Regions from separate parts of the Exiguobacterium sp. s168 genome, predicted to be linked through region 2. Evidence: riboswitches for the same ligand, from Rfam matches in the RefSeq annotation. Region 2 holds a riboswitch; each other region holds the start of a gene.
The links. A riboswitch is a leader RNA that binds a small molecule or an ion and turns the genes downstream of it on or off. The one in region 2 is predicted to bind S-adenosylmethionine.
Positions count from the first base shown of each region.

Region 1: linked by a shared signal. The riboswitch ahead of KNQ15_RS08260 (amino acid permease) and the one ahead of KNQ15_RS03610 (methionine ABC transporter ATP-binding protein) in region 2 are both predicted to bind S-adenosylmethionine.
Region 3: linked by a shared signal. The riboswitch ahead of KNQ15_RS14820 (Na+/H+ antiporter NhaC family protein) and the one ahead of KNQ15_RS03610 (methionine ABC transporter ATP-binding protein) in region 2 are both predicted to bind S-adenosylmethionine.

Region 1 is NZ_JACSNE010000011.1:237-10,127, reverse strand. Features, by position in the region: gene KNQ15_RS08305 (hypothetical protein) at 1-131, opposite strand, end outside; gene KNQ15_RS08300 (SDR family oxidoreductase) at 267-1,097, shown strand; gene KNQ15_RS08295 (M20 family metallopeptidase) at 1,237-2,409, shown strand; gene KNQ15_RS08290 (WapI family immunity protein) at 2,476-2,823, opposite strand; gene KNQ15_RS08285 (DUF1801 domain-containing protein) at 2,915-3,340, shown strand; gene KNQ15_RS08280 (MFS transporter) at 3,391-4,629, opposite strand; gene KNQ15_RS08275 (CBS domain-containing protein) at 4,656-5,111, opposite strand; gene KNQ15_RS08270 (MarR family winged helix-turn-helix transcriptional regulator) at 5,293-5,715, shown strand; gene mmuM (homocysteine S-methyltransferase) at 5,783-6,718, opposite strand; gene KNQ15_RS08260 (amino acid permease) at 6,693-8,096, opposite strand; SAM riboswitch class I at 8,174-8,275, opposite strand; gene KNQ15_RS08255 (polysaccharide pyruvyl transferase family protein) at 8,385-9,851, opposite strand.
Region 2 is NZ_JACSNE010000003.1:173,289-183,179, reverse strand. Features, by position in the region: gene sufU (Fe-S cluster assembly sulfur transfer protein SufU) at 1-353, opposite strand, end outside; gene KNQ15_RS03640 (cysteine desulfurase) at 343-1,566, opposite strand; gene sufD (Fe-S cluster assembly protein SufD) at 1,568-2,845, opposite strand; gene sufC (Fe-S cluster assembly ATPase SufC) at 2,864-3,649, opposite strand; gene KNQ15_RS03625 (MDR family MFS transporter) at 3,783-5,033, opposite strand; gene KNQ15_RS03620 (MetQ/NlpA family ABC transporter substrate-binding protein) at 5,113-5,946, opposite strand; gene KNQ15_RS03615 (methionine ABC transporter permease) at 5,979-6,644, opposite strand; gene KNQ15_RS03610 (methionine ABC transporter ATP-binding protein) at 6,641-7,663, opposite strand; SAM riboswitch class I at 7,742-7,846, opposite strand; gene KNQ15_RS03605 (bifunctional cystathionine gamma-lyase/homocysteine desulfhydrase) at 7,904-9,070, opposite strand; gene KNQ15_RS03600 (PLP-dependent cysteine synthase family protein) at 9,063-9,891, opposite strand, start outside.
Region 3 is NZ_JACSNE010000032.1:11,336-21,226, forward strand. Features, by position in the region: gene KNQ15_RS14790 (nicotinate phosphoribosyltransferase) at 1-456, shown strand, start outside; gene KNQ15_RS14795 (hypothetical protein) at 507-833, opposite strand; gene KNQ15_RS14800 (YwpF family protein) at 976-1,467, shown strand; gene KNQ15_RS14805 (histidine phosphatase family protein) at 1,464-2,054, opposite strand; gene KNQ15_RS14810 (alpha/beta hydrolase) at 2,072-3,061, opposite strand; gene KNQ15_RS14815 (metal ABC transporter solute-binding protein, Zn/Mn family) at 3,231-4,244, shown strand; SAM riboswitch class I at 4,314-4,418, shown strand; gene KNQ15_RS14820 (Na+/H+ antiporter NhaC family protein) at 4,500-5,810, shown strand; gene KNQ15_RS14825 (hypothetical protein) at 5,854-6,057, opposite strand; gene KNQ15_RS14830 (aldo/keto reductase) at 6,216-7,028, shown strand; gene KNQ15_RS14835 (YfbM family protein) at 7,152-7,613, opposite strand; gene KNQ15_RS14840 (alanine/glycine:cation symporter family protein) at 7,699-9,144, opposite strand; gene KNQ15_RS14845 (CoA-disulfide reductase) at 9,326-9,891, opposite strand, start outside.

The DNA.
Region 1 (9,891 bases), on a different contig from region 2:
CAGAGGACCGGTGTCGTTTGGTCGATCAATTCACTTGCGAATGCACTCTTCTCGAGTGTCATTTGGTACTGGACGGCTTCTTGTAATAATTTTTTGGCAAGATGCCATTGATCGGATGTCAGCGTTCTCATCTCCCTTTTTACAGCGATTGTGCTGTTGTAGATGTACCCCCTATCCACCAACACTAGACGCATCGATGGGTTTAATCTCTATTTCTCCGGGAATGTTTCATAAGGTGAATGATATGACTTGGGAGGGATTTAGCAATGGGTAGACTCGATCAAAAAGTAGCTGTCATTACCGGCTCGGCAACAGGGATTGGACAAGCGACCGCGCTTGTCTTCGCAGAACAGGGAGCAACGGTCATCTGTGCCGATGTCTCATTTGAAAAAGCACAACAAACAGTAGAACAGATTACACAACACGGTGGAAAAGCGGAAGCCGTCCATGTTGACGTCTCAGACGTCGAGAGTGTCGAGCAACTTGCGAAGCACATCAAAGAGACATACGGTACGGTCGACGTCCTCTTCAATAATGCCGGAATCGATGAACAAGGCGGGAAAGTCCATGAGTATCCCATCGATCTCTTCGATCGGATCATCGCGGTCGACTTGCGCGGTACATTCCTCGTCAGTAAATTCTTGATTCCACTCATGCTTGATAACGGTGGTTCAATCATCAATACATCATCGATGTCTGGTCGTGCAGCTGACTTGAACCGGTCCGGTTATAACGCAGCGAAAGGCGGGATTGCGAACTTCACACGCGCGATGGCAATCGATTATGCGCGTCATGGCATTCGTGTCAATTCGTTGTCGCCAGGAACAATCGAAACACCACTCATCGATACACTTGTTGGTGAAAAAGAAAAAGAGCAAGGTAAACAGTTCCGCGATGCGAACGCTTGGATCACACCACTCGGACGACTCGGTAAACCACGCGAGATGGCAACGGTCGCCCTCTTCCTTGCTTCTGACGACAGCTCATATGTCACAGGTGAGGACATCACAGCAGACGGCGGTATCATGGCTTATACATGGCCGGGAGAGATGTTAATCGATTCGAAATGGAAAGACGAAGCAGAAAAAAGTGAATGAGCAAGGTACGGTGTAACCCTCTGGTTGCACCGTTTTCTTTTATCTCAAGACGTTCAGCCCCGTAAATTATTTTACGAATTCGTTTACCTCCCTGAAGTATTTTTATCAGGGTACAGGATAGGTAAAGGGGGAAATACTTATGCAAACAGCAATTACTTACTTACAACGGTGTCTTCAAATTCCAAGCGTCAACCCAATGGACGGAGAAGAAGTCGTCGCACGTTATGTGTACGATGTACTGGTTGATTATCAGATCTCGACAGAATGGATTGAAGTCTCACCAAAACGAATCTGTCTCGTCGCGATCGTTCCTGCGAGCGAGGAGTTTTCACGTCCTGCTGTACTCGGATTATCTGGTCATCTCGATACGGTTCCTGTCCAAGGAGACGGCTGGACGAAAGATCCATACGGTGGTGAAATCGAAGACGGACGCATTTATGGTCGTGGGGCTTCAGATATGAAATCAGGTGTCATGGCGATGGTGCAAGCGCTCATTCAATACAAGGAACGTCAAAACCGTCCGAACACCGTCAAACTTCTGATTACATCCGATGAAGAAAATGGCATGACAGGAGCTCGTCATTTGACCGAACAAGGGCATGCGGATGATTTAGATGCTCTACTGATCACAGAACCGACGAGTGGGATGATCGGTTATGCACAAAAAGGGGTTGTCGGGATAGAAGTAACATGCCGTGGGAAAAGTGCACACAGCTCTGCCCCGCAACTGGGACGTAATGCGATTGATGACGTATATCGCGTCATCCAGGAAGTGAAGTCGGAACGCTTCTCGATCACGGCGAATCATCACTCGGCACTCGGTCCGGTCGTGGCGTCGATCACCTCGATTTCAGGAGGTGAAGGACCAAACGTCGTTCCGAGTCAGGCTTCGTTCTATATGGATATCCGGACGATTCCTGGATTCGGTCGAGCGGACGTACTTGCTGCCTTTACGGATATTGAGCGTCGACTTGTTGTAGAAGATCCCGACTTTGACATGAGCGTGACCGTCATTAAGGATATTCCTTCCCGTGAAACCGATGAACAAGCGCCTTTCTTACAACAGGTCGCAGATACGATGGAACAGGTCAGCGGCGTGATACCACGAAAAATCGCGATCCCAGGTGGAACGGATGGTGCGATGTTCAGCCAAGCGAAAAAAGCATTTCCGATTGCGATTGCTTCTTTCCATGATTTTCGTCTCGCGCATCAAGTCGATGAGTCGATTCCGTTGTCCGAGTATGAACAAACGATTGCGTTTTGCTTCAACTTGATCAACACACCATTACATCAATCACTTCCATCGCTTTAAATAAAAAAGGAACGACTTTCGGGTGGAATACCTAAAGTCGTTCCTTTTACTTTTACTGTGTTTAGTTTAGTACACACCAAGCTGTGCCAACGCCTCACTTAAATAACTTTGATCACTACGAAACTCTTGACTTGTTCGTCCGTCAGACCAACTGATGAAAACACGACCAAGCCGGTCATATCGTAAACGGAGACGAATCACGCCCTGCTCGAATACGACTTCACCGTGTAACGACTCATGGACGCGAGCAAAGGCACGGATGAACAGATCATATTCGTCAAATGAAACTGAAATGTTGTGTTCACTATCTTGTCCCTTCATCTGAATCGTTAGTTCTTCTTGTGTTGGATAGACGTGTAAGATGTCCCATGATACACTGCTTTCTTCTCCTCGAAACACGATGCGATGCTTCATTCGATTTCCACCTCTGAGCCACAGGATATTTACTAGCACTTCTCGAAAGTAAAAGTAACTGGTATCGTCTTAATCCGAAAGGAGTCTGCTTATGTCTGATACGCCAAAGACAGGTCCTACCGAACAGTCCGTTGATGTCTTTCTGGCACTAGTCGAACCGCCACTACGTCAAGCAGATGGTATCACATTACGTCAGTTCTTCGAAGATGTCACGAAATACGAAGCCGTCCTTTGGGGTTCATCCTTGATTGGTTTTGGTTCCTACCATTATCGCTATGCCTCTGGTCGCGAGGGCGACAGCTTTTATGTTGGCTTTTCTCCGCGCAAGACGAATCTCGTCCTTTATCTCGCGCTTGGTGAAGACGAAGTCTCAGAACGACTACTTGCCCGTCTCGGTACGTATCGACGCGGTAAATCCTGCCTCTACGTAAAACGACTGACTGACATCGATTTAGACGTACTTCGGGAAATGATCGAGCACTCGATCCGCACGTTAAGAGACAGGTACCCTTCTTGATTTCAATCAAAAACAGCCGAAGCAGATTCGCTTCGGCTGTTTTTTTAAAATTAATGTCCGCCTTCCGTCCGATCGATATGGCGAATGTGTTTGAGATTGACCCCGATGATGATGACGGATAAGAGGACAAAGCCACTTCCGACATAAAACGGTAGGTTTGCGTTGAAGATTTCAGCCAATTTACCGGCCATGAATGGCGCGATGGCTGCCCCGAGAAAACGTAGGAAACTGTATGCCGCAGATGCTGTCGAACGTTCGACAGGTGCTGCGTCCATGACAGCTGTTGTGATGAGCGTGTTGTTATTCCCAAGCACGGCTCCCGCTAAGATGACACAGACGATGACGACGGCTGGCGTTTCCGTGAAGATCCCCATTAAAAGAAGCAAGATTGCGAATGTAATCAACATCATGACCATTGCTTTGATTGTTCCGAACCATTGTTTCAGTTTCGGAGCCGTTAAGACCGATGTGATCGCAAGCAACATTCCCCAACCGAGGAAAACGAATCCGAGTCCTTGCGCTGGTAGTTTCATGACGAATGGTGCATAGGCCATGATCGTAAAGAACCCAACGTTATAAAGTGCCGCCACGATCCCGAGCGTCAAGAGTGAACGATGCTTCATCGCTTGAAACGGTGCTTTTAATGATAACTTCTGTTTCGGTGCGACAGATGCTGCTGGTTTTGGCATCAAGAAGAGCAAGACGAGGAATGCGATGACCATGATTGTCGCAACACCCATGAATGGAGCGCGCCATGTGATCGAACCGAGCGTTCCACCTAACAATGGTCCAATCGAAATCCCGAGACCAACGGCTGCTTCATATAAAATGATCGCTTTTGCTGTTCCGCCTGATGATAGCGAAACGATCGCAGCGAGTGCTGTTGCGACGAACAAAGCGTTCCCAAGTCCCCATCCCCCGCGTAACGCGACGAGCGTCCAAATGCTGTCTGCTTGCGAAGCAAAACCAGCAACGATTGCGATGACGGCAATCCCGAGCATCAATGTTCCTTTTTGACCAATCCGTGATGAGATCGCGCCTGTAATTAACATCGCGAATGCCATGACGGCGTTATAACTTGTAAATAAGAGCGTTACTTCACTTTTTGACGCTTCTAAATTCTCGGCAATCGTCGGTAAGACAGGATTGACGAGCCCCATTCCCATGAATGCTGTAATACTGGCGAAAAAGACTGCCCAGACAGCAACCGGTTGATGGAATAATCCATGTTTGCTTTCTGCTAATACCGTTTCCGGCTCAAGCGTCGTTGTTTTTTCAGCAAGTGCCATAGTGTCCCTTCTTTCTATTGAATGTGTTACATGAACTGTTTAAACGAATGGCGAATGACGTCGCCTCGACTAATAATCCCAACAAGACGTCCTGCTTTAAGGATTGGAAGCTTTTTGATCCGTTTTGCGCCAAGTGTCGCCGCAATCTCTTCCATTTCGGTGTCAGCGTCCGCTGTTACGACTTTCCGGCGTGCCAGTTCCATGACAGGTCGGTTCAAGATATGACGAATCCGGTCTTCATAATCTTCTTCGTCTCCTTTGATGACATCTACATATAAGAATGTATCGACGATGATGTCCTTGTGTTTTCCGATCGCGCGCATGATATCTCCGTCACTGATATATCCGACGACTTCTTGCTCAGCATTGATGACAGGAACGCCGCTAATATCAGACTGAATGAATCGTTCGATGACCGTCCGAATCAGATCTGTATCGTTTACCGTGATGACTTCTTGTTTCATCGACTCATTAGCTTTCATCTGAATTCTCCTTTGTCGTTCGTTTCTCATATAAAAAGTTGTATGATACAATTAAAAGAACAAAAATGATTGTATAATACAACTACAACTCTGTCAAGCCTCCTGCTTTTCGGATTGACAGCTTATCCACATTGGGTAATCATGAGGGACAGAGAGACTTTTTTGAAAGGGGAGATACCCGATGTCTCAACAAGCACTCGAAACCATTGAATTGGAGTTAGCGATCCTGATCCGGCGCTTGACGACAGCGACGGCAGACAATCGTAATTTGGATCGTGCTTCCTACCTGTTACTGCGACAATTAGCGGATTCCGGTAAGGTCGGTGTTAAAACACTTGCCCGTGAACTTCAGCTTGATGTCTCGACCGTCAGTCGCCAAGCTGCGGCACTCGATCAGAAGCAACTCGTTGAAAAAGTAAAAGATCCGACAGATGGACGTGCCTTCTTCTATCACATCACAGATAAAGGACAAGAAGAGCTCACGATTTACCGGACAGCGCGCCTCGCGAGCATCGAACGTCTCCTGATGGACTGGCCATCGGATGATGCCGAAGATTTTGGACGCCTGCTCCAACAATTTAATCGTGCCTTGCGCGAACGATAACGGAATCACACCATTAAAAAAACGGATGCGAAATCAATCGATTTCGCGTCCGTTTTTTCGTCATTATTCATGATGTATGAGTAACCTGACAAACCGAACGAATTTGTGCGATGTGTTCAGGTGACGTTCGGCAACAACCACCGATCAATCGTGCCCCTGCCTCATACCATGTCTTCGCGACGGTTTGGAACGACGTACACTGATTCGTACCCGACCATGTTTTTGCGACCGGATCATAGACCTCACCAGAGTTCGGATAGACGATTATTGGCACGTCCGTCAACGCCTTGACGTGACGGATAAAGTCAGTCGCGTAAGATGCCGGAAAACAATTTGCACCGATTGCTGCCAGTTGCGGGTGTTGTCCAACCGTCTCAATACACGTCGCAAGTGCCGTTCCTTCACTGATATGTGTCGCATCTTGAAGCGAGAACGTCAGCCAAGCAGACACTTCTGGGTACGCTTCAAGTATCCGGAACAACACGACCGCTTCCTCGAGCGACGGAATCGTCTCGAATGCCAGCAGATCCGCTCCTGCTTCAATCAACGCTTCGATACGTGGTCTGTGAAAGGCTTCTAGCACATCTGCTGACACCACGTAATGACCGCGATACTCAGAGCCATCTGCTAAGTAGGCACCATAAGGACCCACTGATCCCGCGATTAATGCGTCACTCTTTCCGCTACGCGAGCGTGCATTTTGCGCCAAGGTGACTGTTTGTCGAATCAGCGCCTGTGCTTCTTCTGTCGTAATATGACGTTGCTTGAATCCTTCAATACTTGCTTGATAGCTTGAAGTGATGGCAACATCGGCACCTACTTCAAAGTAGTCACGATGGACGTGTTCGATCTGTTCCGGTGCTTCGATTAAGAGACGTGCTGACCAAAGCGGGTCGTTCAGGTCGAATCCCTTCTGTTCAAGTTCGGTTGCAAGGGCACCATCTAAAATGAGAAAGGGAACTTCCTGTAATCGTTGATCAACTGGATTTTTGATTCGGGACATCTTCAACACTCCGTTTCTGAGAAGAATTCGTGAACGCATGAACGACATAACAGATCACGATGAATGGAATACCACAGTACAAGGCAATGCGTTGGGTCGGATCAAATCCGATACCAATCAGGGAAATCAAACAAACGACGAAAGCAACGATCGGGACGAATGGAAAGAGTGGTGTGCGATAGACCAATTCGTCGACCGTATGCCCTTCGCGGAGAAATTGTTTCCGGAAGCGATACTGGGCAACGCTGATACTCATCCAAACGACGACGACAGCGAGACCGGAAATCGAGACGAGCGCAATATAGACACTTCCTGCTGCATAGATGCTAGACAGCAAGGCAAGTCCTCCGCCAAGCATGCTGAACAATACGGCTCGTAGTGGCACCCCATTTGGCGTCACCTGGGCGAAGAAGCGTGGAATCATGCGTTCGTTCGCAAGCGACCAGAGCATCCGAGAGGCGGCGTAAAGTCCAGAGTTCGCTGCCGACAAGATCGCTGTCAAAATGACGAAGTTCATCACGTCTGCTGCGTAAGGAATTCCGATTCGTTCAAACACGGCGACGAACGGACTTTCGAGTACGCCTTTCCCTTCCGTTGGCAACAAGACGGCTAACACGATGATCGTACCGACGAAAAAGAGAACCAGTCGTAAAATCGTCGTCCGGATCGCAAGCGGAATCGTCCGTTTCGGATCGACTGCTTCACCTGCTGCTACACCGATCAGTTCCGTTCCCGAGTAAGCAAAGTTCACGGCAAGCATCGTCATGAAGATGACGAAAGCGCCATTTGGGAACAACCCGCCTTCGGTTAACGAAGAAAAGAATGGAGCCGGACTACCATCTTGCAGTGGAATGAAGCCGACGATGGCTCCCGCACCAAGTAAAATGAAAGCAATGATCGTCACGACCTTAATCGCTGAAAACCAAAACTCGACTTCAGCGAACACGCGGACCTTCAAGACGTTGATACCAAGGATCATCGCAGCGAATAAGGCGCTGAACACCCACACCGGAATCGACGGGAACCAACGTTGCATCAAAATACCTGCTGCCGTGAATTCTGAACCAAGGGCGACCGTCCACGTCAGCCAGTAGAGCCAGGCGACTGTGTAACCGGTACCGGGTCCGATGTAATTCGTTGCGTATTTATGAAATGAACCGGTTTCCGGCATGTGCACGGCGAGTTCACCGAGACTTAACATAACTAAGTAGACGACGACTGCCCCAATCAAATACGACAAAATCGTCCCGACCCGTCCTGCTTGTTCTAACGTATAACCTGTACTTAAAAACAATCCTGTTCCAATGACACCACCTAACGACAGCATAATCAGATGACGTGATTCCATCTTGCGTCGAAAAGCCCCACTCGTTTTCATGAATTCGTTTCCTCCTCATTCCACCTATTTCAAACAAAAAACGCATCCTCACGGATGCGTAGGTCGACAATTCGGAAATCTTATCGATCGGGTGCAGCACCCGCAGGAATTAGCACAGTATCTTTCGACCTGTTGCTGAGGTTTCATAGGGCCAGTCCCTCCACCTCTCTGGATAAGTATGTAATTGTTCCTAACCCTATCAAGTCTTTTTCGAATTGTCAACACAATTCAGAATACTTCTATCCAAAAAACATTCCGCATCGTATCGATCCGGAATGTTTGGAGGTCTTATTTTTTAGCGAATAAATCCGCTGTTTTCAAGGCTGCACGAACCGCTTTCCGGTTCAATGTCCCTTGCAGATGTTTCATTTTCTTCGTTTGGGCAGCCAGTTGCGCTTTGAGCGCCGCAATCTCTTGATCCTTTTGAGCCGTTCCTGTTTGTTTCTGCAATGCTTTGATTTTCTTATCTTTTTCAGCTAATTGTGCTTTTGTTTGTTTTTGCGCATCCGCAATCTTCTTCTCTTGTTCCGGGAAGAACCGTTCGAAACGGGCGACTGCTTCTTCAAGACTTACGCCAGAAATCGGTTGGACTGGTGGGAGCAACTCAGTTTGCGCCATTTGACGGTCAAACGGTACATTCTCAGGATAGTTCGTCTCTTGATAGATATGCTCAAGATCATTCACGTTCAAGAAGTCAACGAAGTTGTCGAAGTTACGCGCTTGAACACGTGCTGGACTTTGGAAGTCAGCGTTGGCTACGATGTCGGATAATTGTGTATCCGCTTTGATGTCGTTCGCCCAAATGTGCGTCAATTGATGGTATTCCGTCAATTCGCGCATCCGTGCATCTTTTGGAATGAGGATACTCGGCGTACCCGCAAGCGTCGCTGTGATGTTTCCGTGCAAGCGCGCACCAAAACTAAGGTCTGCTTGTCCGATGAAATCGAACCATGTCTGTGCGTTCAAGAAGAAACGGACCCGATCATTCATATAAGCAGGATCCGACATCTTCACCGGATAGTTCGTCACTGAAAGATCTGCGATCGGGTGCGTTCCTGTGTACGTTAACTTCAGTTCCTTCATCCACTGGGGAATGAAGTAATGATTCGGGTATTCTTCCATTCCGCGTGTAATGAAATCAAGGACGTTTTGTGGAGCCAAACGTGACGAGTTGACCGTAATCATCGACTCAGGTGTGATGTTCGTTTCACGGATGTGCAAGTCGCGACCAAACGCGTACATCGAAGGACATCCAATGACACGATGATCGATCCCTTCGCGGAAACCAAGACGTGTTAAGTATTTCGATGTGATCTCTCCGCGAAGACCAAGCATGCTTGAGCGCTCGAGAACGGCACTGACGAATGCTTTAACATCTTCATCGAATGGGAATCCACCATCTAAGTCTGGTTCAAACGGTGCACGTAATCCTACACCGATGACGACGACTGGAATCTTTAATTTTTTGATGAGACGTGTATATTTCCGTAACGTCGGTACGAATTCTTTTCGGAATGCGTCCGCTAACGGAATGACATAAAGATCAAAGTTGGCATTGATTTCGTCTGCCCGTTCTTCGTCGTAATAGTAATAGTCAGGTGTAATCGTCGTACCTTCTGTCATCAACGTACGAAAGATACTGTATTGATAGATAAGATTTCCAACGTTTCCTCCAATGGAATTATGTTTCATCAAATAAGGAGCATCGAACTGTTCGAATGGTGTCATACCTGCACGAATAATAATACGTTTCATAATAGATAAACTTCCCCTCTCGTCTGCTTCATTCGTCCTC
Region 2 (9,891 bases):
CCCGAGAGTGCCTCGACGTCCCCGAGGTCGAACGATTCGTCGTCATAGTCTTTTCCTTGGACCATGTCCGAAAAGATATCCGCGAGTCGTAAGGCTTCTTCGATAGTCTTCCCTTTGACGAGTTGCGTCATCATTGAAGCAGACGCCATGCTGATCGAGCAGCCCTCCCCGTCAAATTTCGCATCACGGACGACATCGTCTTCAATCGCGAGCTGGAGACGAATCGTATCGCCACACGTCGGATTGTTCATGTCGATCGTGACGCCCCCCTCGATCGCACCGCGATTTCGGGGAGTTTTATAATGATCCATGATCACTTGACGATACAAGTGATCGAGATTGTTAAAATCCATGACTGAAATACTCCTTCGTTTGGCGAAGTCCTGTCACGAGTGCGTCAACCTCTTCTTTCGTGTTGTAGAGATAGAAGCTAGCGCGAGCCGTCGAGCTCGCTCCGAGCCAACGCATCAAGGGCTGTGCACAATGGTGACCGGCGCGAACCGCGATTCCTTGCATATCAAGGACGGTTGCGACGTCATGTGCATGGACATCACCGAGATTGAACGTGACGAGTCCAACGCGTTCTTCCGGACCGTAGATCGTGAGTCCGTCGATGTCACGCATTTGTGCCATCGCGTACTGCGCGAGTTCACGTTCGTGTGCTTCGACGTTCTCTAGACCAATCTCTTCTAAGAAATCAATCGCTGCTGATAAACCAACGGCACCAGCGATGATTGGTGTACCCGCTTCGAAACGATATGGAGACGGTTTGAACGTCGACTCTTCAAGACCAACGTAATCAATCATCTCACCACCGAATTCGACTGGTTCCATCGCATTGAGTAATGCCTTTTTCCCGTAAAGGACACCAACGCCTGTTGGACCACACATCTTATGTGCAGAGAAGGCGAGGAAGTCACAATCGAGATCCATGACATTGATCCGCTGATGCGGTGCACTTTGCGCAGCATCGACGACCATGACGGCACCGCGAGCGTGCGCAAGACGAGCGACTTCTTTGATCGGATTGATTGTACCGAGAACGTTCGAGACGTGTGCCATCGCGACGATCTTCGTCCGGTCAGACAGTTGTGCTTCGACCGCTTCGACCGTCACGCGACCATCCGCTGTCAAATCAACGTATTTTAACTTCGCTTTTTTGCGTTTAGCGACTTGTTGCCACGGAATGAGATTCGCATGGTGTTCGAGGTACGTGACGACGATCTCGTCGCCTTCTTCGACATGCTCCATGCCGTAGCTTGACGCGACGATGTTGATCGCCGTCGTCGTGCCGCGGGTAAAGATAATTTCTTCATGGTGTTGCGCCTGGATGAAACGACGAACGTTCTCACGCGCACCTTCGTACGCATCCGTCGCTCGTGTTCCGAGCGTATGGACGCCACGGTGCACATTCGAATGAATCGTCTTATAGTAGTCGTCAATCGCATTGATGACGACGAGCGGCTTCTGCGAAGAGGCCGCACTATCGAGATAGACGAGTTTCCGGTCGTTGACCTGTTGGTCGAGGATCGGAAACTGATTGCGGATGGATGCATCGATTCCCATATTAGTTTACTTTCCCTTCGATGACTTGAACGAGACGTTCTTTCACCGAGTCAATCGCAAGTTCCGAGACGACTGGCTGGAGGAATCCGTGAACGACGAGGCGTTCTGCTTCCTTCCGTGAAAGGCCACGGCTCATCAAGTAGTAGAGTTGTAGTTCATCGACACGACCGACAGATGCCGCGTGTCCTGCCATGACGTCATCCTCATCGATCAAGAGGATTGGGTTCGCATCACCACGTGCCTTTTCAGACAACATGAGGACACGTTCCGTTTGAACGCCGTTTGATTTCGAAGCGCCGTGATGGATCATCGACGTTCCGTTGAAGATCGATGTTGCTGCGTCTTTTTGGACACCGTGGATTAAGATGAAACCTTCTGATCCTTTGCCGAAATGGTCCGTACGGACGTTGAAGTTTTGTTTTTGCTCTCCACGACCGACCGTAACGGCTTTCGTATCTGAGAACGAATCGTTTCCGACGAGGTGTGTTTTTGTTTCTGTAACCGTGTGACCGTCATTCATGTGACCGAGTGCCCATTCGAGCTTCGCGCCTTGTTTGACGACACCGCGACGGTTCATATACGTGATGGCACCCTTAGATAGTGTATCTACACCACCAAAGAGAACTTTTGCGTTGTCTTCGACGAATACTTCTGTGACGACGTTGACGTTATGCGCTTCGTCACCGTAAGAGACGAAGTTTTCGATATACGTCAATTCGCTGTCAGCATCTGCGACGATGATTGCGTGATGGTAAAGGGCAGCGCCTGATTGCTCAAGCGTGTAGATTGCTTGCATCGGTACAGACAGCTTGACGCCTTTTGGTACATAAAGGAACGTACCGCTGTTACGAAGTGCTGCGTTTAATGCCGCAAGACGATCTTCGTTGACTTGAACACCTTCAGTCATGAAGTACTTCTCGACGAGTTCCGGGTGTTGTTTTAATGCGTCTTCGAGCGTCGTGAAGATGACGCCGTTCGCCGCTTCACTGTTTTGCGCGTGGACGAGTTGTCCGTTACGCGTGACGAGCATGTGATCACGGTTTTCGCCGATCAATGCTTCGATATCTGAAGAAAGACCAGTGACGGTTTCAAGTTCCGTCGTACCTTCTGTGAAGTTCCAGCCTTCGATCTTGATTTTTTCTACTTTTGGCAATGCGAGCGTTGGGGCAAGATCAAGCGCGTCTTGACGCTTTGCGACCATCCAAGATGGTTCCCCTAAGCGAGTCGCACGTTCTGCCACTGCCTCGCGATTTACTGCAAGATTCAGTTCTACAGTCATCATGCTTCCTCCCTCGTCTTACGCTTTTGTTTCGATTTCGACGTCTTCGATGCCGAGTTCTTTTTTAACCCAGTCATAACCTTCTGCTTCGAGACGGTGTGCGAGTTCTTTACCACCAGACATGACGATTTTTCCGCCCATCATGATGTGGATGAAGTCTGGCTCGATATAGTTCAAGAGACGTTGATAGTGCGTGATGATCAAGCAGCCGAATTCAGGTGAACGCATTTCGTTGACACCTTTTGCAACGACTTTCAATGCATCGATATCAAGACCTGAATCGATTTCATCAAGAATCGCGATCGCTGGTTTAAGCATCATCATTTGAAGAATTTCGTTACGTTTCTTTTCTCCACCAGAGAAACCTTCGTTGAGGTAACGGTGTGCCATTTCTGAAGGCATCTCGAGAAGACCCATTTGTGAATCGAGCTCACGGATGAACTTCATGAGTGAGATTTCATCGCCTTCTTCGCGGCGCGAGTTGATCGCTGAACGAAGGAAGTCGGAGTTCGTGACACCACTGATTTCGCTTGGGTACTGCATTGCGAGGAACATACCTGCTTGTGCGCGCTCATCGACTTCCATGTCGAGGACGTCTTCGCCGTCGAGTGTGACTGAACCAGATGTCACTTCGTACGATGGGTGACCCATCAATGCTGATGCGAGTGTTGATTTACCTGTCCCGTTTGGTCCCATGACCGCGTGGATTTCCCCGCCTTTGATTTCCAAGTTGACGCCTTTCAAGATTTCCTTGCCGTCGATCGCGACGTGTAGATCTTCAATCTTCAAGTGTGAAGCCTTCATGTTAGAATCCCTCCATCTATTCATTTCGTGACTGACGATTCAGAACACGAGCGTTACTAATTTAGTATCATTCTAATCTTAAAGAAACATGGCGTATTATTCAAGCGTCATCGCTCGCTGATTTTTCTCAAAATCATGCGTTTTGTTGAGAATCATTCGAAAGTTTCACCGGTTCCTCCAGTTCCTCGATCGTCGAACCCCGATGAATCCGTTGTGACAGTAAGAGTAGTGGTATTCCGAATAATGTCAAGCCCGCTAATATCCCGAAAATCGGTAACGGACGGTCCGCTCCATATAAACTTAACAAATGTCCTCCGGCGATCGGACCGATAGATTGCCCAATTGATGTTAAGCCCATCGCCCCGAAATAACTGCCCCGTAATTCCGGTTTGGCAAACCGATCGGTCAAGATGTCGGTCATCGTGAACATCATGACTTCCCCGCATGTGAAGATGAACATTGCGACGATCATCAACCAGATCGTGTTTGCATTCCCCATGACGAACAGTCCAATCGCAACAGTCGCAATCCCGGTCGTGATCGAGACGAGCGGTGACGTCTTCACACCAAACTTCATGATCGGATACTGCACGATCAAGACGGTGATCGCATTGATCGTGATCAAGATCGCATAGAGTGTCTTCCCGCCTTCAAGGAGTGACGTCTCCGTCAAGAACTGTGGCAAGGTCGAGTTGAACTGGCTGTAGCCGAAGACGCCGAAGATGATACCGGCGAGTGCCAGCGTAAAGGCGATATCCGTCCGCAACAGACGAACCGTCGCTCCGAACGACACCTTTTTCCCACCATGCGTCTCGGTAATCGGATGGCGTTTGAATAAGATACCGATCATCACCCCGTACACGATATAGACGAACGCCGTGATGTAAAACGTCGCGGACGTGTTCCCCGCACTCAGCAGTAAAGCGATTCCCGGTCCGATCGCTGCTGCGATGTTGATCATCGCGTAACGGATATTGAAGACGAATAATCGGTTTGCTTCGTCCGTCGTATCACTGATCAAGGCACGAGCGGATGGCTCGAAGATTGAGCGACAGACACCGTTCAAGGCACTGAGCGTAAAGAACGCCCAGAACGTCTCGACTTGTGCCAGCGCAATGAAGACGATCGCGAACCCAATCGTTCCGGCGAGCATCATCGCCCGGCGACCATACCGGTCCGACAATGTACCGCCGATGAAGCTCATGACGAGACTGGCGATCGCTGAGATACTGAGGACCCAGCCGACATCGACCGGATCGAATTTCAAAACGGTCGTCATGTAGATGGCGAAGAACGGCATCGTGATGAACGTTCCGAGACGCGAGAAAAACGTTCCAAACAAGACCCCGAGTGTCAACGGATGCAGTTGACGAATGCGTTGCATATGATTCCCCCTAACCCCTGTTTCAGACAAATGAAAAGCATCCTTCCATTATATAGGAAGGATGCCGGATTCGGTGAACTTATTTACTGACTGGAACGACTGCACCTTTGTACTTGTCGAGGATCCAATCTTGGTTTTTCTTCTCGTGCAGAACATCAAGAAGTGCTGTGACACGTTTGTCTTTTTCATCGCCGTCACGTGTAACGATGATGTTGACGTATGGTGACGACTCATCTTCTGAAGCGATTGCGTCTTTCAACGGGTTCAGACCGTTATCGATCGCATAGTTCGTGTTGATAAGAACGGCGTCGCCTTCATTGTTTTTGTAAGCTTGCGGAAGCAGCGATGCTTCGATGTTCGTCTTGAACTTGAGTTTCTTCGGGTTCTCCGCGATATCACCGAGTTGTGCATCTGTCGTTTTACCGTCTTTGAGCTTAATCAATCCTTCGTTTTGAAGGAATGTCAAGACACGACCGCGTTCCGCGACGTTTGAGCTCGTCAGAATCGTTGCACCGTTTGGCAACTTATCGAGTGACTTGTATTTCTTCGAGTAGATACCGAGTGGTTCAACATGGACGCCACCTGCGTTCGCGAACTTATACGATTTGTTTTCTTTCTCTTGTTGCTCAAGATACGGTACGTGCTGGAAGTAGTTCGCATCGATTTCTTTTGAAGCGAGCGCTTTGTTCGGAAGTACGTAATCTTGGAACTTCTTGATTTCAAGCTTGTAACCTTTTGCTTCATATTCTTTTTTAACGTGCTGAAGAATCTCAGCGTGCGGTACGTTTGAAGCACCGATGACAAGTGTTTTGTCGTCGCTGTCTGATCCTGATGATTTTTCGCCACATGCAGCAAGACTAATAGCTAAGACGGATACAGCAGCAGTACCTACGAATTTTTTCCAAGTTTTCATGAATGATTCCTCCAATATGATTAAGTTTCGAATTAACGTTTATCGATCGCACGGATCAGCAAATCACCAATGATTTGGATGACGAAGACGATCGCTAAGATTAAGAGTGTCGCAATGACGATGACATCGTTTTGAGAACGCTGGAATCCTTCGATAAAGGCCATGTCCCCAAGTCCACCTCCGCCGACTACTCCGGCCATTGCCGTATAACCGACAAGTGAGACGAGTGTGACCGTGATACCAGAAACGATGGCAGGCAACGCTTCCGGGATTAAGACTTTATAGATGATTTGGAACTTCGTCGCCCCCATCGATTCAGCTGCCTCGATGACACCTTTATCGACTTCACGTAACGCGAGTTCAACCATCCGACCGTAAAATGGTGCAGCACCGAAAATCAGTGCCGGTAATGCTGCCGTTGGTCCGAGGAACGAACCGACGATCGCTGTCGTAAATGGAATCAATAAGATCAGTAAGATGATGAACGGAATCGAACGGAAGACGTTGACGATCAAGCTCAACACTGAATAGAACGCCCGATTCTTGAACAATAACTCTTCGTTTGTCGCATACAATAGTAAACCAATGATCAAACCGAGAACGAATGTTGAAAACCCAGCGATTGCCGTCATATAGACGGTACTGCCTGTCGCTTCCCACACCATGTCCCAATCTAGGTTGTCAAAGAATGAAATCATCGGTGATCCACCTCCACTTCAACATCACTGGCTTGAAGCTTCGTGATGACCGCTTGTGTTGCTTCTGTTTCCCCGATCAACTGAATGAACAGTGTACCGAGTGCCCCTTCCTGTGATTGACCGACGTTTCCGCCGATGATGTTGAACAGGACCGGTGAATCCTTCATGACTTCCGCGAGGATCGGGCTTTCCGCTGTTGATCCGACGAACGTCAACTGAACGATTTTTCCGGTTGGGTACCGTTCGCGTAGTTTCGCGAACGTCAACTCGTTTTCCGAAGGCGACGTCAATTGTTTGACGAACTCCTTCGTCATCGCTTGCTTCGGATGACGGAAGACCTCTGCGACCGGTCCTTGCTCGACGATTTTACCGGCTTCCATGACGGCGACCCGGTGACAGATTTTTTGAATGACGTGCATCTCGTGTGTGATCAAGACGATCGTCAGTTTCAGTTTTTCATTGATGTCAACGAGTAACTCAAGGATTGAGTCCGTCGTCTTCGGATCGAGTGCACTTGTTGCCTCGTCACATAAGAGAACGTCCGGGTTCGATGCCAGTGCCCGAGCGATACCGACACGTTGTTTTTGACCACCCGATAATTGTGACGGATAGGCTTTTTCGCGTCCGTCCAAACCAACGAGTTGGATCAGTTCCGCTACCCGTTCCTTGCGGTGTGCTTTCGGGAAGCCACCGAGCTCGAGTGGGAACATGATGTTCTCTTCAACTGTTCGTGACCACAATAAGTTGAAATGTTGGAAGACCATCGAGACATTCTTACGGACGCCTCGTAATTCCTTTGGTTTTAGTGATGTCATCTCAACACCATCGATTTGGATCGAACCACTCGTTGGTGCTTCAAGCATATTCAGCAATCGGATCAAGGTCGATTTCCCTGCTCCGGAATAACCGATTATTCCAAAAATTTCACCGCGCTCGATTGTCAGATCGACATTCGCGACGGCTTCGACCGCTCCGCGCTTTGAGCGATAAATCTTTCCTACGTCTTGTAAACGAATCACAACTGTCCCTCCTAAAATAAAAAAAGTGCGCGCGTTTTAGAGCAAACGCGCGCACTTTTCAGTACACAAAACCATTTGCTCTCATCTCCCAGACTTTTGTCTGCTGGAATTAGCACCACTTCGGATTAGATCCGCGGTTGCCGGGTTTCATCGGGCCAGTCCCTCCACCACTCTCGATAAGAGTTTCGGTATTAAGTTTGTAGAATATATTCTGAATATTAGCAGGGGTTATTTTTGTTGTCAAACAGTTTTTTCAGAAACTTTTTCGAGGAACGTGAAAGCACGCGTTAAGTCTTCTTTCAAATCTTCCGCGTCTTCAAGTCCAACTGAAATCCGGACGAGACCGTCTGTGATGCCGAGTTCTGCCCGACGCTCTGCTGGGATCGACGCGTGCGTCATCCGTGCCGGAACGGAAATCAGACTCTCGACGGCACCAAGACTCTCAGCAAGTGTGAAGAAGTGTGTCGCCTCGACGAGTTTTTCTGCATTCGCTGCTGAACCAACATCAAAGCTGATCATCCCACCAAACCCAGTCGCTTGTTTCGCTTGGATGTCGTGACCAGGATGCGATGCAAGTCCCGGGTAGAAGATGTTTGAGACAATATCTTGCGCTTGTAGGAACGCAACGAGATCATGTGCTGTCTCTTCGATCGCATCCATCCGGATACCGAGTGTACGAAGACCACGGACGAGCAAGAAGCTGTCTTGCGGTCCAAGTACGCCGCCTGTCGAGTTTTGGATGAAGTGAAGCTCTTCGCCGAGCGCATCATCTTTGACGACGACAAGTCCAGCGACGACGTCCGAGTGTCCGCCGATGTATTTTGTTGCACTGTGCAAGACGATGTCTGCACCAAGCGCGAGTGGTTGTTGATGATATGGAGTCGCGAACGTGTTGTCGACGACGAGTTTAAGATCGTGACGTTTGGCAATCGTTGCGATGGCTGCGATGTCCGTTACTTTCAACAACGGGTTCGTCGGTGTTTCGACGTAGACGATCTTCGTGTTGTCTTGGATCGCTGCTTCCGTCGCTGCAAGGTCCGTCGTATCGACGAATGTCACTTGGATGTTGAACTTTGGTAAGACGCGTTGCATCAAGCGGAACGTACCACCGTAGACGTCATCCGTCATGACGATGTGGTCGCCAGACTCAAGCAAGTGGAAGACGGCATGGATCGCTGCCATCCCAGAACCGAAGGCAAAACCACGTGCGCCGCCCTCGAGATCCGCAATCAATCGTTCGATGCTCGTCCGTGTTGGGTTCGCTGTCCGTGAGTATTCGTATCCGTCCTTAAGTTGACCGATTTTATCCTGCTTGTATGTGCTTGTTTGATAGATCGGAGGTGTGACGGCTCCTGTTGCCCGGTCGACACCTGTTCCTCCATGAATCAATGCTGTCTTCTTACGCATGAGTTTCGTCCACCTTTTCAAAGATTTGTTGGCTTAAGTAGCGTTCGGCACTGTCTGCGAAGACGGTGACGATCGTACTGCCGGGGTGACGCTTCGCGATATCAAGCGCAGCAACGAGCGCTGCACCTGCTGAACTACCAACGAGTAATCCTTCGCGAGCAGCGAGTGTATGAACCGCGTCAAATGCATCGCGGTCAGAAATCGTATGAATCTCGTCGACGAGTTCACGCGGAACGAGACTTGGCCATTTCGCTGTTCCAATGCCTTCTGTCTTATGCGGACCGGCTGGACCACCATTTAAGACGGAGCCTTCCGGTTCGACGATCGCTGCTTTTGTACCGAGACGTTGTTTTAAGAAGTCCGCTGTTCCGGCGAACGTACCACCTGAACCACAACCGGCAACGAACCAGTCGATGTGCGGCAAGTCCGCAATCAGCTCAGGACCGAGTGTCCGCTGATACGTGACTGGGTTCTCTTCGTTTTCGAATTGTAACGGAACGTAACTGTTCGGAATTTCCTGACCGAGTTCTTTTGCCCGGTCGATAGCCCCTTGCATATCGAGTTCAGTCGGCGTGTTGACGACGGTTGCGCCGAGTGCCCGCATCAACGTCTGTTTTTCCTGACTGAATTTTTCCGGAACGACACAGATGACTTGAAGATTGTATTTTTTAGCGGCGAGCGCCAAGCCGATGCCGGTATTCCCGGCTGTCGGCTCAATGATCGTACCGCCTGGTGTCACATGTCCGTTTTCGATTGCTGCATCAACGAGTTGAATGCCAAGGCGGTCTTTGACGCTGCCCCCAGGGTTCATCCATTCGAGC
Region 3 (9,891 bases), on a different contig from region 2:
GTCGCGCGTGAAGTAGATGGCGAGCTCGCACCCGTCATTAAAGTATCCTCGTCAAAAGCCAAGACGACGACGCCTCACATCAAGGAAGTCTATCGCATCATCGATCCGGTGACGGATAAGTTCAAAGGGGACTACGTAACGTTGATGGACGAAGATCCGTCGACACTTGAAGCTGTCGACCTCATCGACGTCCGGGACCCATCGTTCCGAAATCGCATCGAACAGTTCAAGGTCGAGCGGTTACTTGAACCAATCTTCAAAGATGGAGAACTGGTCTATACGGTCCCAACGATTGAAGAGAGTCGCCACTTCCACGAAACACAGATCGGTCGTCTGTGGGAAGAGTACAAACGGCTGCGTTTGCCAGAAATTTATGCTGTCACATTCAGCGATCGTCTCTGGAAGCTCAAACTCGACATGATTCGGGATACCCGACTGGCGAGTGGTTTAAAATAAGACGCCAAAAAGCGCCGTTCCTCCCCCCTCAGGAAGAACGGCGCTTTTTCTCATGTTAATCCTGCTTCGTTTCCGACAGGTGTCATTTCTGTTGGCGCTTGTTCCATCTTCTTACGAAAGTACCACGCGAAGCCGAGTGCACCTCCGATGAAGACGATATACGTGATGCGTTGACCGAATTCAGCTAAGGAATCCGCGTAGAAAATACTGATTAAATGATCACTTCCACTAATGAGTAGCAAACAGGCAATCAGGAGCGCAATGCGATATGCAAGCGTCGGGCGGTCTGTCGGTTCAGCATGCCAATACATGATGATATGGTGGGCAAGTAGAACGATACCCAGGATTCCTAATATTCCAATGAGTACTTGCGGCATAATGAACGATCCTCCTGTTTAGTAGTATCTAGTCTTATTTAAACATAGTTCATACGAATTTCGTCAGGAAAAGTTTCCCGTCCCCCATTCCTCACGGTATACTGTAGGAAAATCGTAAGCGAACAAAGGAGGGCATTTTTTCATGAAAACCTTTAAGTTATGCACGTTACGCATTTTAATGGACGAATCAGGACGTGATACGACGATTCCCGTCGCCATTCAGGACGGATTGACGGTCAGTACCGAACAGACGGCACAGTGGGTTGCAGAAATCGTCGTTCCTCCGATGGATCAGCCGATCGTCGATGAATTGTTCACAAAACATTTACGTGCTTTGATTGAAATCACGATCTCACGACCTGATAATGATCCTGCCGCGATGATCGTCACGCCCCTTGAACGGACTGCCTTAAGCGAACACGTCTCGTATGTCTTCACGGGTAAGATGGTCATGATGAAGAATGATTTATCTGAATCAATCCTACGCGAAGTCGTCGAAGATGGATTCGCTGGCGAAGAACTCGTCCAAGAATATAAGGATCGTCGTTCGAAGCGCGGCGCGCATATTACGAGCATTGCAAAGGAAACGTTCAAGCAGTATCTAGCAGAACACCCGAAAGCGCCAGTCTCTTAAGGTTTTTCGACCTCGTCCGTGATGTGATCCGCTACGTTGATTCGATCAATCGTATAGTGATCCGTATATTGGATATAATTCGCACACGCGTTTTTCAAAGGTGTCCGGTAACTGAACGTCGCATCAATCGATGATAAAGCTGCCTTAATCGTATGCGAGTGACAGACGATCAAGATCCGTTTGCCCGCATGCATGCGTGTCACTTCCTGTAGCGCCTCGAACACGCGATCCTGGATGGCTTGTTCCGTTTCGAGACCTGGCACAAGTGTCGTATCGTTCGCTTGAACGGCCTCGTAAATCGCTGCGACCGGTTCACCAGAGGCGGCACCGAATTCGCGTTCGACAAGTCGCTCGTCTGTCGCCGTAATCGTCAAACCGACAGCACGCCCGATGATTTCCGCTGTCTCAACAGCACGGGACAACGGACTTGCTAATAAGATATCCCATTTTTCATTCGCTAGATAAGCGGCGCTGAGTTCCGCTTGTCTTCTTCCTGTTGCATTCAACGGTATATCTTCTCTTCCTTGAATCCGTTCGTTTAAGTTCCAATCCGTCTGACCATGCCGCACTAAACAAATTTCAGTCATGTCTCTGTCTCCCTCATTTAAGAAATATGACTGATTGTATCATGTTTTCCATTCGGAAGTTGTCGCGGTGGCAACAGTAGCACCTGACAGGTGAAACGTTCAATTCGTTCGAGCAATCGCTCGATCTTCAATGGATTTTCCGTCTGAGCAAAACTGGCAAGCGAATGGGTACCGTTCGGAAAAGAAAATAAACGGACATCAGCTCCGACATCGGCTCCTTTTTCGACGAAATGGAGTGCTTGCGAAAAGGGAACGATTGGATCTTTTTTGCCATGCAAGAGCATGATCGGTGGGGCATCCGAAGATAGGTGTGTGACCGGTGAGACGTGTGTCATCAGCTTGCGCCATTCTTCCCGTCCACCCTTATAGAACTTAATGTGGGCGATCCAAGTCTGAATGAAATTAAACAATAAAAAATTCGTCGGCGGATATAAAGCGATGACACCACTGATCAATGGCATGTGGCGTTCATCACGCTCTCCGACAAAAGCAGTTGGGGCAAGTGCCGTCGTCAACATGAGTGCGGCTCCGGCAGAGTCTCCCCATACCATCATCCGTCCTCTTAAGATACGAAGGTCCTCTGCTTCCTTGTTCAAAAAACATAACGCATCCCGTACATCCTCGAGGTTATCCGGAAAATAACTGCCCTCTTCGAACAAACGATAATCGATGCTACAGACGGCAACTCCGAGTTCAAGTAGGCGGTCAACGATTGGATTAAAGCAGAACATATCGTCCCGTTCTCCACGAACGAATGCACCACCGTGTGCGTAGATGGCAACTGGAAACGGTCCTTCCCCCAGCGGATAATAGAGATCGAGCTGTAAGGTGCGGTCCCCCACCTGTTTATAGATGAGTGTCCGCGGTGCAAGTTGTTTTTCTGTGAGTGGCAAGGCGGGTTCGGTCCACCGAAGTAATGCACCGTAATTGTTCCAGATGCTCGCTCCCGCTGCTGCTGTCGTCAATAATGCAGCTCCCCCCATTAGCCATGCAGTTTCACGTTTCACTTGATCACCTCCAAAAGACGTGCCAGTTTCTTCACTTTATTATCCTTTTACCCCGTTTTAAAAGAAGTCGAACGTCTTGGTATTCGTACTTGACGCTTCATCGGCGTTCCGCTATAGTGAGAAAGTCCAAATCGGAATAGTTACGTTTTAATAATGGAGGTATCATATAATGAAAAAAATCATTCCCGCTTTAACAGTTGCCTTCGCGAGTGCAAGCGTCCTCGCGGCTTGCGGATCAAATACCGATTCATCGACTTCAGATAGCAAACAGACAGAAGTCTACGCATCAACGTTTGCGACGGCTGCTATCGCCCGCGAAATTGGTGGCGATCAAGTCAATGTCAAAATGATTGTACCACCTGGAGCGGATCCCCATTCTTACGAACCAACATCAAAACAACTCACTGAGATTGCTAAGGGCGACTTGTTCCTCTTAACCGGTACGACGCTCGAGCCGTATTCGAAAAAAATTCAAGAGAGCCTAAAGGGTACAGACGTCCGCTTCATTGAGACGAGTAAAGATGTCAACTTACTAGAATCTGATGCTACACTTCATGCACATGAAGAAGAGGGGCATACAGAAGACGAACATGCCCACGAAGAAGAAGGGCACGATGATCATGCAACGGATGAACACGCGCATGAAGAAGAGGGTCATGACCATGGAAAATACGATCCACACGTCTGGCTCGATCCTGTCAACGCGAAAGCAATGGCACGCTCGATTACAACTGCCTTATCAAAAGAAGTACCAAAAGACAAAGCAACATTCGAGAAAAACTTAAAAGCGTTCGATCAGCAAGCAGATGAATTGGACGAACAATTCAAACAAGTGGTTGCTGATGGATCGAAAAAAGAACTTCTCGTCACACATGCCGCATACGGTTACCTCGCAGAACGATATGGTTTCACGCAACTACCGATTGCGGGAATCTCTCCTTCCGATGAACCGTCACAAAAGCAACTGGCTGCTTTAGTGAAAGAAGCACGGATGCATGATTTGAAATACGTCGCGTTCGAAGAGACGGTCTCACCTAAGGTCGCACGTGTCATCCAAAAAGAAATCGGAGCTGAATCCGTGACGATTCATAACCTAGAGTCGGTCACGAAAGCACAACAAAACAGTTCTTATTTCAAGTTGATGGAAGAAAACGTCCAAACGTTGAAACAAGCACTTCAGTAAAGTACAGTTGACACGCGTTACTCAATGCGGTACGGTAAGAAACGTGTTTTACAACAATTGAATGACTTCTTTTTATCGCGAGAAACGGAGGGACTGGCCCAATGATGTTTCGGCAGCGGACGATTTGATTCGTACTGTGCCAAATCCAGCAAGCGAAAGCTTGAGAGATAAGAAGAGCGTCTTTATTTCATAAAGACCTCCTTCTTTCTTGCGAAGGGGTCTTTTTTTGTATCTTTGAGAAACGAGGTGTCAACAATGAATGAAACCATCACGCCTAACAAATGGGCACTGCTTCCCCTCGTCGTATTCTTGGTCCTCTTCATCGGAGCCGGGATCTTCTATGGCGACTTTTACAAATTCCCGATCCTTATCGCTGCATTGATCGCTTTGATCTTTGCTGCAATCACGACGAAAGGATCCATCAATCAAACGGTTGAACGAATTGCAACGGGTGCCGGAAATCCCGATATCATGATCATGGTCTTCATCTTCTTATTAGCCGGTACGTTTTCTGGAACGGCAGAAGCAATCGGTGCCATCGATGCGACCGTCAATGCTGCTTTGACGTTCCTACCTCCATCACTCCTGATGAGTGGTCTGTTCGTCATTGCCGCCTTCATCTCGATGGCAATGGGAACATCGACTGGAACGATTGCTGCACTCGCGCCGATCGCCTTCGGTATTCATGAAGCAACAGGCATCAACGTTGCGATCGCAGCGGCTGCTGTCGTTGGTGGATCGATGTTCGGCGATAACTTGTCGTTCATCTCGGATACGACGATTGCTGCCGTTCGGACACAAAAAACGAATATGCGTGATAAATTCCGAACGAACTTCATGATTGTTCTACCGGCTGCTATTTTAACGGTCATCCTGCTTGCATTCGTTTCCGGTTCTGGTGACGTCGTCGAAGCAAAAGCATTCGAGTTCTATAAGTTAATCCCATATCTCGCTGTCATCGTCCTTGCACTATTTGGCGTCAATGTCATCCTTGTCCTCATCGGTGGTACGTTACTCACCGGCATCATCGGTATGATTGATGGTAGCTTCGGCTTGAGTGGCTTCGTTCTCTCGATGTCTGAAGGAATGATGGGCATGGCGGAAATCTCCATTTTGACGCTCCTCATGGGTGGTCTCGTCAGCTTGATTACGTTCAACGGTGGAATCGCCTTCTTAAAAGAGACGCTGACACGCAAGATTTCACAGCGTCGCGGTGCCGAATTCAGTATGGCGGCACTCGTCAGTGCAACGAATCTTGCGACAGCAAACAATACGATCTCGATTCTCGTCGCTGGACCACTGGCAGCTGAAATCGCCGATACGTATGAAGTCGATCGCAAGAAATCAGCGAGTATTCTTGATATCTTCTCTTGTGGGATTCAAGGCATCATTCCGTATGGAGCACAACTATTGATTGCAGCAGAATTGACGAAAACGGCTTCTCCTGAACTGATTCCGTATCTGTTCTATCCATTCCTCCTCTTCATCTGTGGATCAATCGCCATTTTCTTCGGATTGCCACGCATGAAGAAGACAGCGACGAAGCAAGAAAAAATTTCTTCGTAACCATAAAACAGGTCCAATCGCGTCGACGATTGGACCTGTTTTATTATTTTTTATGCTTCGCTTGTCGTTCTAAGATTAAATAAGCAATTGCCGGAAGGGGGAATTGAACCAGTCCAGCGCCTCCCCAAACCCATGGATTACGTCCTGATTTTCGCGCACTAAGAAATAGACCCACTGCCTGCGTTACTAACAAGGCGCCAATACTAAACCAAGTACATTTGGATAACTTTTTATTCTTTTGAGCCATCTTTTCTCCCCCCTCTTTTAACACACGATTAAATCTCATGATTCTTTTCTATTTTACCTTATTTCATTCCTCTATGAGCATGGAAACGGACGTCTTCGTTCGTTCATGCTAAACTAAACGAGCAAATCTAAACTACGTTTTATGAGGAGGAGTAACACATGCAATACGCAAAACTTTCAAACGGTATTACGATTCCCCAAATCGGATTCGGTGTCTGGCAAGTAGATGAAGAGACAGAAGCACCTGCTGCTGTCGCTGAAGCATTACGCGTCGGCTATCGTCATATCGATACGGCTGCTGTCTACAAAAACGAGCGCGGTGTCGCAAAAGGAATCAAGGAAAGCGGCGTGAAACGTGAGGATCTCTTCTTAACGTCAAAAGTCTGGAACGATGATATTCGTGCCGGTCGGACGAAGGAAGCATTCGCAGAATCGCTCGAACGTCTCGAAACAGATTATCTTGACCTTTATCTCATCCACTGGCCGGTCGAAGGCTATATCGAAGCGTGGAAAGCAATGGTTGAACTGTATGAAGCAGGCAAGATCAAAGCGATCGGTGTCTCGAACTTCAAAGAACATCACCTCGATACATTGGCAGAAGAGGGCTTGATGGCACCAATGATCAACCAAGTCGAGTTGCATCCACAATTACCACAACATGAACTGCATGAATACTTGCAAGATCACAACATCCAAGTCGAAGCATGGAGCCCACTCATGCAAGGGAAATTCCTCGAAATCAACGACTTCAAGGAAATCGCAGAGAAGCACGGCAAGACACCTTCACAAGTCGTCTTACGTTGGCATCTCGACAACGGCATCGTCGCTCTTCCAAAATCCGTTACACCAGAACGCATTGCGGAAAACTTCGACGTCTTTGATTTCCAACTCGATGCCGATGATCTTGAGAAAATTGACCGTCTGGCAACGGATGTCCGCCTCGGACCGGATCCGGACGAAATCGATTTTTAATCTGACGATTCACGTAAAAGAGAACGTCTTCCATATGAAGTCGTCTTGATTCATCTGAACGACGAGAGACCCGTTTCCAGTCTACGACTTGGAAGCGGGTCTCTTTTTTATGATTTTAGCTGATCAGACATAATAAATTAAAATCGTATCTTCCGCTTCTTCTGCCTTTTGAAAATAGGCGCGTAAATCGGCGAACTGTTCCCAGACATCCTCGAATTCGCCCGGTGTTCCGGCTTCATCATGAATCGAAGCGAATGCCCGTTGATCAAAATTCCGCATCACCTCAGCCGAGATGATGAGGAGTGGCAAGGGAAGAATGCCGACGATCGCCGCTTTCTCCTCATTGACAATCAACTCTTCGCCAACGATGGCTCGTCCCAGGTTGTAATGTGTGTCTTGATCAATATAGATATCGATTTGATTCATCAAATGATAGATGGCATTCGTCTGTTCGAGAGCAAATAATTGTTCATGATCGGGTTGTGTCTCATGAATGAATAAAATCCAGTCCATGATGATGTGGGGATCGTTTCCGAACGACTCCCAGACCGCATCCGTGACGCGGACGAAATGTACGTTTTCCATTCTCCCCCTCCCTTCTGTACTCTGTATTCCCTTTTTAAATTCGTTCTATACAAAAAAAGAGCCAGATTTCTCTGACTCCCTTTCCTTAGATCGCTTTTTCGTCTTTTTCTGATTCTTGCCATGCTTCAAGCGTATCTTTCCCTGGCAAGTTCGGAATCGAGTCCGCATAGAATCGTGGCTCTTTTCCAGCTTTTCGTTGCCCGACATAATCTTCGAGCGCCAGTTTCGCGATTTTTGAAAGACGGAAGATCGCGTACAAGTTAACGATCGCCATCAGCCCCATGAAGATATCTGCTAAAGCCCACACGAGGTTCGCCGATTCAACGAGTGAACCGAAGACGATCATGACGAGAACGAGCACACGATATGCCATCAAGACTTGTTTATTTTCACGGATGAAGTTAATGTTCGATTCACCGTAGTAGTAGTTTCCGACGACGGAACTAAAGGCAAAGAGGAAAATCGCGACGACCATGAATCCTGTCGCGAGTGATCCAACTTGTGATGCGAGGGCACCTTGTGCTAAGTCGATCCCAGCTACCGGTTGACCACTAGCATCTTTTGTTGCCACTCCACTGACAAGAACGATCATCGCTGTCGCTGAACAGACCATCAATGTATCAACGAAGACCGCAAACGATTGAATCAATCCTTGTTTGACTGGGTGAGAGACTTCCGCTGTTGCCGCTGCGTTCGGTGCCGAACCCATACCGGCTTCGTTTGAGAACAAACCACGGCGAATCCCGTTCAAGAGTGCTGCACCTACTGCACCACCTGCGAGCGTCTTGAATTCGAATAGACCTTCTTGGAAGATCAATTTAAAAATACTTGGCAGTACTTCAAGATTCGTCGCCATGATATAGAGCGCGATCAGGATGTAACCACCTGCCATGATCGGTACGAGGAACGACGCGACAGTTGCGATGCTACGGACGCCACCAAAGATGACGAGTGCCGTCAGCACGACAAGTCCGACCGTAATCCAGGTCTTATCAAAGCCGTATTGATTTTGAAGTGAAAGCGAGATCGTATTCGATTGAACGGAATTGAAAACAAATCCGAATGAGATCGTAATCAAGATACTGAATAAGATCCCTAACCAACGTTGACCGAGTGCTTTCTCCATATAATAGGCAGGGCCCCCACGCCATGCCTTATCATCTCGCACCTTGTAGATCTGCGCGAGTGTACTCTCGACGAATGCCGATGCCGATCCGATCAAGGCGATCAACCACATCCAGAAGACCGCTCCTGGTCCACCAAGTGCAATCGCTGTCGCGACACCTGCGATATTACCAGTACCGACACGTGCTGCCGTACTGATCGCAAATGCTTGGAATGGCGACACGCCGTCTTTCCCTTTATCCGTTCCTTGGAACAGTAAGCGTAACATCTCCGGTATCATCCGGAATTGAACGAACCGCATCCGGAATGTAAAATAAATGCCTAATCCGACGAGTAAGATGATCAGTACGTTTGTCCATAACACGTCACTGATTCTACTGACTACATCCATTACCTGCTTCTCCATCCGATTCCCTCCACTTCCACCACATAGTTTCTCTTTTTAGATGTAAACTTTTTTCACATGTGAATTATCATACGCAATTTTTTTTGAAAAATCAAACTCATCTATACCGCAGACTACAAAAAACGTGTTAAACCTCACATCAGATGTCAGGTTTAACACGTTTTTAACAAGCATTTTTGAATTAGATGAACAAGTTCAGGTTAGCACCATCCGTTGCACCAAGGTAACTTGCGACACCACCGTAATCGATATCATCCAGTAATTCCTCTTTCTTGATGCCCATGATGTCCATCGACATCGTACAAGCGATCATGCGGACACCCGCTGCTTGTGCTTTTGCCATCATCGTCTCTAGCGCATCGACTTGTTTGTCCTTCATGACTTTTTTCATCATTTTTTGACCGGCTCCTGCCATGTTCATGTTCGAGAGCGGTAACTCCCCAGCATGCTTTGGCATCATCATGCCCATCATCCGTTCAATACCAGCTTTTTCAACTGCCGGTGCGTCTGGTTTTCGAATGATGTTCAAGCCCCAGAACGTAAAGAACATCGTCACTTGTTTCCCCATCGCTTGTGCACCTTGCGCGATGACGAAAGACGCAAGTGCTTTATCGAGATCACCACTGAAGACGACCATCGTCGCATCATCCGCTGGATTGACTTGAATCGGAGTTGTAGCCGATGTCTCTCCTTGCCCTTTTTCAAGCATGACCTCAACGACTCCCTGATTCATCTCCGCTGAATGGA